One region of the Mesorhizobium sp. WSM2240 genome, then DNA from elsewhere that is predicted to be linked to it. Evidence: predicted binding sites of a transcription regulator. Region 1 holds the regulator's gene; the other holds the start of a gene.

Region 1 (4,784 bases):
GATCGGCCCGTCCGGCTGCGGCAAGTCGACCTTCCTGCGCTGTCTCAACCGGATGAACGACACCATCGATATCGCACGGGTGTCGGGCAAGATCACGCTCGACGGTGAGGATGTCTATGATCCGAAGATCGACGTGGTCGAACTGCGCGCCCGCGTCGGCATGGTGTTCCAGAAGCCCAATCCGTTTCCGAAGTCGATCTATGAGAACATCGCCTACGGACCGCGCATCCACGGCCTGGCGAAGAACAAGTCGGAACTGGACGGGATCGTTGAATCGAGCCTGAAGAAAGCCGGCCTGTTCAACGAAGTGAAGGACCGCCTCTCCGAATCCGGCACCGGCCTTTCCGGCGGCCAGCAGCAGCGCCTGTGCATCGCGCGCGCCATCGCCGTTTCGCCCGAGGTGATCCTCATGGACGAGCCGTGCTCGGCGCTCGATCCGATCGCCACGGCCAGGGTCGAGGAATTGATCGACGAATTGCGCGAGAATTACACGATCGTCATCGTCACCCATTCGATGCAGCAGGCGGCCCGCGTCTCGCAGCGCACCGCGATGTTTCACCTCGGCTATCTCGTCGAAGAGGACGCGACCGAAAAGATGTTCACGAATCCCGACGACAAACGGACGCAAGACTATATCACCGGCCGGTTCGGCTGAGTGCCAAGGCGAGGACCATAGAATGGGTGAGCACACCGTTGCCTCTTTCGACGAGGAACTTGGGCATGTCGACCGTCTGATCCGTGACATGGGCGATCTTGCCGGCGCGATGGTCGGCGCATCTATCCGGGCGCTTCTGGCGTCCGACAACGCGCTGGCGCAGCGGGTCATATCCGACGACGCGATCATGGATGCCAGACAGCGCGAACTCGACGACCGCGCCATCACGCTGATCGCAAAGCGCCAGCCGATGGCGCAGGATCTGCGCGCGGTGCTCGGCGCCATTCGTATGGCGGGAGACCTCGAGCGCATCGGCGATCTCGCCAAGAACATCGCCAAGCGCGTCAGCGCGGTCGGCCAGAGTGCGACGCCGCGCGACTTGTCGCACAGCATCGACGCCATGGCTCAGTTGGTGCTCGTGCAGGTCCAGGCGGTGGTCGACAAATACGTCGCTCGCGAACCGCAGGCTTTGCAGGCGCTACGCGCAGACGACGAGAAGATCGACGTGAAATACACGGCGGTATTCCGCGAACTGCTGACCTATATGATGGAAGACCCGCGCAACATTACCGCCTGCACGCATCTTCTGTTCTGCGCCAAGAACCTCGAGCGGATCGGCGACCACGTCACCAACATCGCGGAGAACGCTTATTTCGTCATGACCGGCTCGCAATTGCCTTCCAACCGGCCGAAGTTCGACGAGACCACGCAGACGGTGTCGGCCGAATAGGCAATTGTCATTGGGATTTCATCGATGATCGCTCCGAAAATCATGGTTGTGGAAGACGAGGAGCCGCTGGGCGTGCTCCTGCGCTACAATCTGGAATCCGAAGGTTACCAGGTCGAGATCGTGGCGCGCGGCGACGAGGCCGAGATAAGGCTGCAGGAGAACGTGCCCGACCTGCTGGTGCTGGATTGGATGCTGCCGGCGCTTTCGGGCATCGAATTGTGTCGCCGGCTAAGGATGCGGCCGGAAACCGAGCGCCTGCCGATAATCATGCTGACCGCGCGCGGCGAGGAAAGCGACCGCGTCAGGGGCCTCGCCACCGGCGCCGACGATTATCTGGTCAAGCCGTTCTCGACGCCCGAATTCATGGCGCGCGTCAAGGCGCTGCTGCGGCGGGCAAAGCCGGAAGTGCTGTCCAGCGTGCTCAAGGTCGGCGATATCGTGCTCGACCGCGAGGCGCACCGGGTCTACCGCAAGAAGAGCGAGGTCAAGCTCGGGCCGACCGAATTCCGGCTGCTGGAATTCATGATGCGGCATCCGGGCCGTGTTTTCTCGCGCGGGCAATTGCTCGACAATGTCTGGGGCGAGACGATCTATATCGACGAACGCACCGTCGACGTGCATGTCGGGCGGCTGCGCAAGGCGGTCAACACCGGCCGCATGCCGGATGTCATCCGCACCATTCGCGGCGCCGGCTACGCCATTCGCGAGGAATAGCGCGCTTTAGGCCAGTTCGCGCGCCTTCGCAGACGTCTCGGCCGGCGCACCGGTAGCGAAGATTTCCTGGTCGATGAAGGTCAGCGCGCGCATGGCGCAGCCTTCGCGGATCAGCGGCACCTCGTCCGGTTCCACCGCGAAGGAGATCGCGCCCGAGTGCTGGCCACCGGCTGTCCTGGCGATCGCCTCGCGCAGATGCGGCTCGATCAGGTCGAAGGCGGCGGCGCCGATGCCGACGACCGCCACCGGCGCTGGGTCGATGAGCGCGAACAGGCTGCCGAGGCCAAAGCCGATCGCCTCGCCAGCCTTGCGGAACGCCTCGCGCTCCGACCCCTCCTTCGCGCGGGCGGCGGCTGCCAGCGCCTTCATATCGGCATCGCTGATGTCGGCCACCGGCTCCTCGTCTTCGCTCGACTGGCGGGCGGCGCGCCAGATCGCGTAATTGCCGGCATAGGCCTCGACGCAGCCGCGACGCCCGCACCGGCAAAGCGCGCCGTCGGGACGGTGGATCATGTGGCCGAACTCGCCGCCGGAGGATTGCGTGCCGGTGAACAGCTCGCCCTTCAGCACCAGCCCCATGCCAATGCCGTGCGAAAGCAGTATGGCGATGAAATTGTCGCGGTAGCGCTCGGGATCGCGCCATTTCAGCGCCTCGGCGATCATATTGCAGTCGTTCTCTACGGTCACTGGAATATCGAACGCGCCTTCGAGACGGTCTGCGAAAGCGATGCCGGCATGCGGCGTGATCGGCGACCACAGCATTGTGCGCCGTCCGGCGTCGGTCGTGCCTTGCACGGCGAGGACCGTACGCATGATGCGCCTACCGGCCGCCTCATTCAGCCGCCGCTGCACCATGGCCAGGCATTCGCCTATCAGCTCTTCCTCGGGCAGGGTCAGTGTCGACAGCTTGCGCTGCTCGCTGGTGACCGTCTCCCCGGCATAATCGACGACCGCCACAGAGAGAAAGTTCAGCGCCACGACGATTGTAACGACGGCCGCCGCTTCCGGCTTCAGCGCGAGCGCGACCTGCGGCCGTCCGCGCTTCAGCGAAACCGTCTCGCCGCTTTTGGTCTCGGCCAGAATCCCTTCCTCGATCAGGTCGGATGAGATCGCCGAGATTGTGGAGTGGCTGAGGCCGGTGGCGCGGGCTATCTCGGTGCGCGATGGCTGGAAGGCACGGCGCACGGCCGTGATGACCATTGCGCGGTTGCGCTTGCGCAAATCGTCATGGCGAATTCCAACCGACATCTTTCAGCATTCCTCCCGCGGCAACCCGATGGACCTTCCCTTTCAGCATGGGGGCCGTCAACAGCGCCGCAAGAATATTGACAGAAGTCGCCGCATGCGTCATTCTTTTTTTCGAGGCTCGAAAAAAAGGGCTTCGGACGAAGTTCATTTGCGCCTCCGGGCGCGCAGGGAGGAAATCATGAAAAGATTTGCAACCGCCATTCTGGCGGGTGTGGCGATGACCGTATCGCTGGCGGCAGTGGCCGAGGCGAAGGACAAGATCATCGGCGTATCCTGGTCCAATTTCCAGGAAGAGCGCTGGAAGACGGACGAGGCTGCGATCAAGGCTGCCCTCGAGGCGGCCGGCGACAAGTACATTTCGGCCGATGCGCAATCCAATCCGAGCAAGCAGCTAACCGACGTGGAAAGCCTGATCAGCCAGGGCGCCAACGCGCTGATCATCCTGGCGCAGGATTCGAGCGCGATTGCCCCTGCCGTCGAGAAGGCTGTCGCCGAGGGCATTCCGGTGGTCGGCTACGACCGCCTGATCGAAAACAAGGACGCTTTCTATCTGACCTTCGACAACAAGGAAGTCGGCCGCCTGCAGGCCAGGGAAGTGTTCAAGGTGCAGCCGGAAGGCAACTACGTCTTCATCAAGGGTTCGGCCTCCGACCCGAACGCCGATTTCCTGTTCGACGGCCAGATGGAAGTGCTCAAGGAAGCAATCGATGCCGGCAAGATCAAGAATGTTGGCGAGGCCTATACCGATGGCTGGCTGCCCGCCAACGCGCAGAAGAATATGGAGCAGTTCCTGACCGCCAACAACAACGAGGTCGACGCGGTCGTCGCCTCCAATGACGGCACGGCCGGCGGCGCAATCGCCGCGCTTTCGGCGCAGGGCCTGGCAGGCACGGTTCCGGTTTCGGGGCAGGACGGCGACCATGCCGCGCTGAACCGCATCGCGCTCGGCACGCAGACCGTCTCGGTCTGGAAGGACTCGCGCGAACTCGGCAAGGCCGCGGCTGAAATCGCTTCGCAGCTCGCCGATGGCACGGCCATGGATGCGATCCCGAATGTCGTCAAGTTCAGCGGCGGCCCCGCCGGCGTCGAGATGAACTCGGTGTTCCTGGCGCCCGTCGCCATCACCAAGGACAACCTGAACGTCGTCATCGACGCGGGGTGGGTCACCAAGGAAGTGGTCTGCCAGGGTGTCGGCGCCGGTACAGTGCCGGCCTGCGACTGAGCTTCGAGAAACAAGTCGACGCCGCGGTTTGACGAAAACCGCGGCGTTTCGTTAAGCTGAAAATTGTCCGGTGATCCGCGCGAGACGGCATGCCGGCGGGAGGAATGTCATGACCGAGGTGACCTCGACTGCGCAGGCGGACCGCGCCCGCGCGTCCGAGATTGGGCCTGTTGCCCGCTTCCTCAGGGCGACCGAACTCGACACGCGCATGCTCG
Region 2 (4,784 bases), 2.8 Mb from region 1:
GCTGATCTTCGGGTGGGGCGGCCGCGCCTTCTATCTGGAAACGCCGACGTGGAGCGAGTTGAAGCCGCTGCCCGTGCTCAAGGCGCTGACGCTCGACCGCTCGGTCATGCACGTCGACGTGGCGGGCGACATCGCCGAACCGCACCCGGCGGTAACTGGCTTCGACGTGAGCGAGGCCGAGTTCGTCCGGCTGATCGACTTCATCGCAGACAGCTTTGAGCGAGGAGAGGGCGGGCCGATCGTCATTGCAGGCGCCGAATACAGCTCAGATGACCGCTTCTTCGAGGCGAAGGGGTATTTCAACGCATTTTTAGGTTGCAATACCTGGACGGCGCGAGCCTTGCGCGAAGCGGGCCTGCGGACCGGATGGTGGAACCCTCTCCCAGTGACATTGGCCGCATCGCTGCGGCTCCACAATTGACCAAGGACTACAGTTCCGGCGGCTCCCAGCCGTAGAGCCAGTCGAGGTCGACAGCGAGTTTTTCGGGCGGGCGGGTCTTCAGCACGAGGTTGCGCGCGAGCGCAACCGGCCCCGATGCGTGCCAGGCAAAACGGTTGAAGGCGCCGCGCCGCGCGACTTTTTCGACGCGCGGGCGTCGCTCGGCTTCCCATCTGGAAAGCGCGCTCGCGAGATCGCCCGGAGCAGCGGCGACGTTGGCGGCCAGTGTCCAGGCGTCCTCGATGGCCATCGCAGCCCCTTGGGCGGCGAACGGCGTCATCGCATGCGCTGCGTCGCCGATCAGGGCCACGCCGTCGGGCAAGGTCCATGGCGGTCGACGGTCGACCGTATGGATGGGCCAAGCTGTCCAAGGCCCGGCTTCGTCGGCAAGCCGGGCGAGCGCCGGCGCGGTGGTGCGCATCGCGTGCCGCAGCGGTGCCACGTCCACAGCGCCGGCCCGGTTGTCGGCAAGCCCGTCGCTCGCCGTGAAGGCAGCGAGGTTGATTGCCGCGCCTCCGCGTACAGGATAGGCGATCAGGTGGAAGCCGCTGTGGAGGAAGGCGACCACCGCTTCGGGACTAGCCGCTTCGCGCAGCGCCCGGCCGGCGGCGCTGTCGGCAGGCAGGGTGGTTCGCCAGGCGACTTCCCCCGAATAGCGGCTCTCGCGCGGCGTGCCCAAAAACGCCCGGACCGCTGATCGGACGCCGTCGGCCCCGACAAGCAGCAAACCGCCTGCTTCGGTGCGGCCAGCCTCACCGGCGATCGTCGCTGCGACGCCGACGCTTGATTGCGCAACGCCGGTTATGGCCGCGCCCGTTACCAAGCAGATGCTGGGTGTTTCGAGCACCCGTGAAAGCAAGGTGTTTTGCAGGTCTGCGCGGTGAAGCGCGAGATAGGGCGCGCGCCAGCGCTTTTCGGCGGCCTCGCCAAGCGGCACCCGGGCAAGTTCGGCGAGCGTGCGGCCATCGCGCAAGAGAACGGCGCTCGGCCGCACTGCGGTTTTCAGCAACGCCGGCAGCACGCCGAGCCGGTCGAGGATGCGGGTCGCATTGGGCGAGAGCTGGAGGCCGGCGCCGACTTCTTCCAGCTGCGGCGCACGTTCAAACACCTGGACGGAAAAGCCGCGCGACGCGAAAGCCAGCGCGGCGGCAAGCCCGGCGATGCCTGCGCCGGCAACGATGATGTCAGCGGGGCGTGCGCCGTTCACCGGACGGCCAAGTGGCCCGATCAGGCGGCGCGATGATAAAAACTGCCTTCCGGTCGGGTCTCATCGGCCTTCAGCGTCTTGTTGAACCGAAAGAGCGTGGAGCAGTAGGGGCAGACCTTTTCGTCGTCGCTACCCATGTCCAGGAACACGTGCGGATGGTCGAAGGGCGGGTTGGCGCCGACGCACATGAATTCCTTGACGCCGATTTCGATGACGGGATGGCCCGCATCGTTCTGGAAGTGGGGAATGGTGCCGCCGGCCATCGTCGTCTCCTGTCGCTTGCGCGTCGCGTCATAGCAAGCGCTTGCAGCATAGCCAATCCGTTTGCAAGCCATGTGAAATCAAACTGTCGCAAAAGCCTGTCAGAAGCTAAGCTGAGCCGGATAACGGCCGAGAAGCGATGAAGGGCAGCGGCAAACAATGAACGAGCTAAAACCGGTCCAGTCTGAATTCACCACGGTCGCGGCGGACGGCGACGCCCGGTTGGGCAATCCCGACCGGTTCGTCAACCGCGAGTTCTCTTGGCTGCAGTTTAACCGGCGGGTGCTGGAGGAATCGCTCAACTCGAACCATCCGGCACTGGAGCGCGTGCGCTTCCTGTCGATCTCGGCCGACAATCTCGACGAGTTCTTCATGGTCCGCGTCGCGGGCCTCGCCGGCCAGATCCGCGAGGGCATCACGCTCAGGAGCCATGACGGACGAACTCCGGAACAGCAGCTCGAGCAATTGCTGCTCGAAGTCGGACGCCTTCAGGAGGACCAGCAGAAAAGCCTGTCGGTTCTGATGGGCCTTCTCAAGAAGGAAGGCATCGAGATCGTCACCGCCGAGGCGATGAACAAGGACGAAAAGAGCTGGCTGGAAGACCATTTTCTGGAACAGATTTTTCCGGTTCTGACGCCACTTTCAATCGACCCGGCGCACCCGTTCCCGTTCATTCCCAATCTCGGCTTCTCGATTGCACTGCAGCTTCGCCATCGCAAGAATAGCGAGCAGATGACGGCGCTCCTGCGCCTGCCCGTCGCCCTCAAGCGCTATATCAGGCTGCCCGACCGCAAGGGCGCGGTCCGCTTCATCCCGATCGAGGAAACCGTCGGCGTCTTCATAGGCAAGCTGTTCCCGGGCTACGAGGTAAGGGGGTCGGGCACTTTCCGCATCATCCGAGACAGCGATATCGAGGTCGAGGAAGAGGCCGAGGATCTGGTGCAGCTCTTCGAAACGGCGCTCAAGCGGCGGCGGCGCGGTTCGGTCATCCGCATCGAATTCGACGCGCAGATGCCATGGGAATTGCGCGACTTCGTGGCCGGCGAACTTGGCGTTGCCGCCGGGCGCATCAGCGTGCTGACCGGCCCGCTGGCGCTCAGCCAGATCTCGGAGATCGTCGCCGTGCCTCGCGACGACCTGAAGTTCCCGCCCTACAATCCACGTTTTCCGGAGCGCATCCGCGAGCATGGCGGCGACTGCTTCGCCGCCATCCGCGAGAAGGACATCATCGTCCATCACCCCTACGAATCCTTCGATGTGGTCGTGCAGTTCCTGCGCCAGGCCGCCGCTGACACGGAAGTGGTGGCGATTAAGCAGACGCTCTACCGCACCTCCAACGACAGCCCCATCGTGCGCGCACTGATCGATGCGGCCGAAGCCGGCAAGTCGGTGACGGCGCTGGTCGAGCTCAAGGCGCGCTTCGACGAGGAAGCCAACATCCGCTGGGCGCGCGACCTCGAACGCGCCGGCGTGCAGGTGGTGTTTGGATTCCTGGAACTGAAGACCCACTCGAAAATATCGCTGGTGGTTCGCCGCGAGGACGGCCGCCTGCGCAACTACGTCCATCTCGGAACGGGCAACTACCACCCGATCACGGCGCGCATCTATACCGACCTGTCCTTCTTCACCACCGACCCGAAGATTGCCCGTGATGTGGCGCAATTGTTCAATTTCATCACCGGCTATGCCGAACCTGCCGGGGAAATGCGCCTTGCGATTTCGCCGTTTACGCTCCGAAGCCGCATTCTCCAGCATATCTCGGACGAAATAGCGCATGCGCGTGAAGGTCATCCGGCGCGCATCTGGATGAAGATGAACTCGCTGGTCGATCCCGTTATAATCGACGCACTTTACGACGCCAGCCGCGCCGGGGTGGAAATCGACCTTGTGGTTCGGGGCATCTGCTGCCTGAGACCGCAGGTACCCGGCCTGTCGGAAAACATAAGGGTCAAGTCGATCGTCGGGCGCTTCCTCGAGCACAGCCGCATCTACTGCTTCGGTAACGGCCATGGTCTGCCTTCGGACGAGGCGATCGTCTATATCAGCTCGGCCGACCTGATGCCGCGCAATCTCGACCGCCGAGTCGAGGCCATGGTGCCGATCACCAACCCGACTGTGCACGAACAGGTGCTCGGCCAGATCATGCTCGGCAACATTATGGACAACCAGCAAAGTTTCGAAGTATTGGCTGACGGTACCTCGCGGCGCGTGACGCTGGATGAGGGCGAAGAACCGTTCAACGCGCAGGAATATTTCATGACCAATCCTAGCCTTTCGGGACGGGGTGACGCGCTGAAGTCGCATGCGCCCAAGCGCATTGCGCAGTTCAAGCGCCGCAAGAAATCCATCGCGTCCGTCGACTGATGATCGCCCAATCCCAGGGCCGGCTGCAGAATCGCCGGCCGCTGTCGATCATCGACATCGGATCGAACTCGATCCGCCTCGTCATCTATGAGGGCATCGCCCGTTCGCCGACCGTTCTGTTCAACGAAAAGATGCTGGCTGGTCTCGGCCGCGGCATCGTTTCGACCGGCAAGCTCGATCCGGAAGCGGTAACCCGCGCCATCGAGGAGTTCCGCCGCTTCCGGGCACTGTCCGATCAGGCCGGCGCCGAGGAACTTTGCGTGATCGCCACCGCGGCGGCGCGCGAGGCGGTGAACGGTCCCGATTTCATCCATCGCGCCGAAAAAATCCTCGGCACGGAAATCCGCGTTCTCAGCGGCCGCGAGGAGGCCTACTACTCGGCGCTCGGAGTCATATCGGGCTTTCATCCGGCCGACGGCATCGCTGGAGATCTCGGTGGCGGCAGCCTGGAACTGGTCGATGTTGCCGGCGAAGCCATCGGCGACGGCATCACCCTGCCGCTCGGCGGATTGC

Evidence for each region. The regulator PhoB, encoded in region 1, activates phosphate uptake and scavenging genes when phosphate is short. The targets are predictions, from matches to a motif close to TGTCATNNANCTGTCAT.
Region 2: the regulator PhoB is predicted to act here: its motif matches at 1,983-1,999, upstream of ABVK50_RS08765 (RNA degradosome polyphosphate kinase).

The regions. Positions count from the first base shown of each region.
Region 1 covers NZ_CP159253.1:4,580,288-4,585,071, reverse strand. Annotated here, with positions in the region: gene pstB (phosphate ABC transporter ATP-binding protein PstB) at 1-655, shown strand, start outside; gene phoU (phosphate signaling complex protein PhoU) at 678-1,385, shown strand; gene phoB (phosphate regulon transcriptional regulator PhoB) at 1,410-2,099, shown strand; gene ABVK50_RS22670 (ROK family protein) at 2,106-3,347, opposite strand; gene ABVK50_RS22665 (hypothetical protein) at 3,325-3,495, opposite strand; gene xylF (D-xylose ABC transporter substrate-binding protein) at 3,526-4,569, shown strand; gene ABVK50_RS22655 (sugar ABC transporter permease) at 4,679-4,784, shown strand, end outside.
Region 2 covers NZ_CP159253.1:1,823,981-1,828,764, forward strand. Annotated here, with positions in the region: gene ABVK50_RS08750 (TIGR02117 family protein) at 1-421, shown strand, start outside; gene ABVK50_RS08755 (FAD-dependent monooxygenase) at 429-1,646, opposite strand; gene ABVK50_RS08760 (zinc-finger domain-containing protein) at 1,667-1,909, opposite strand; gene ABVK50_RS08765 (RNA degradosome polyphosphate kinase) at 2,067-4,271, shown strand; gene ppx (exopolyphosphatase) at 4,271-4,784, shown strand, end outside.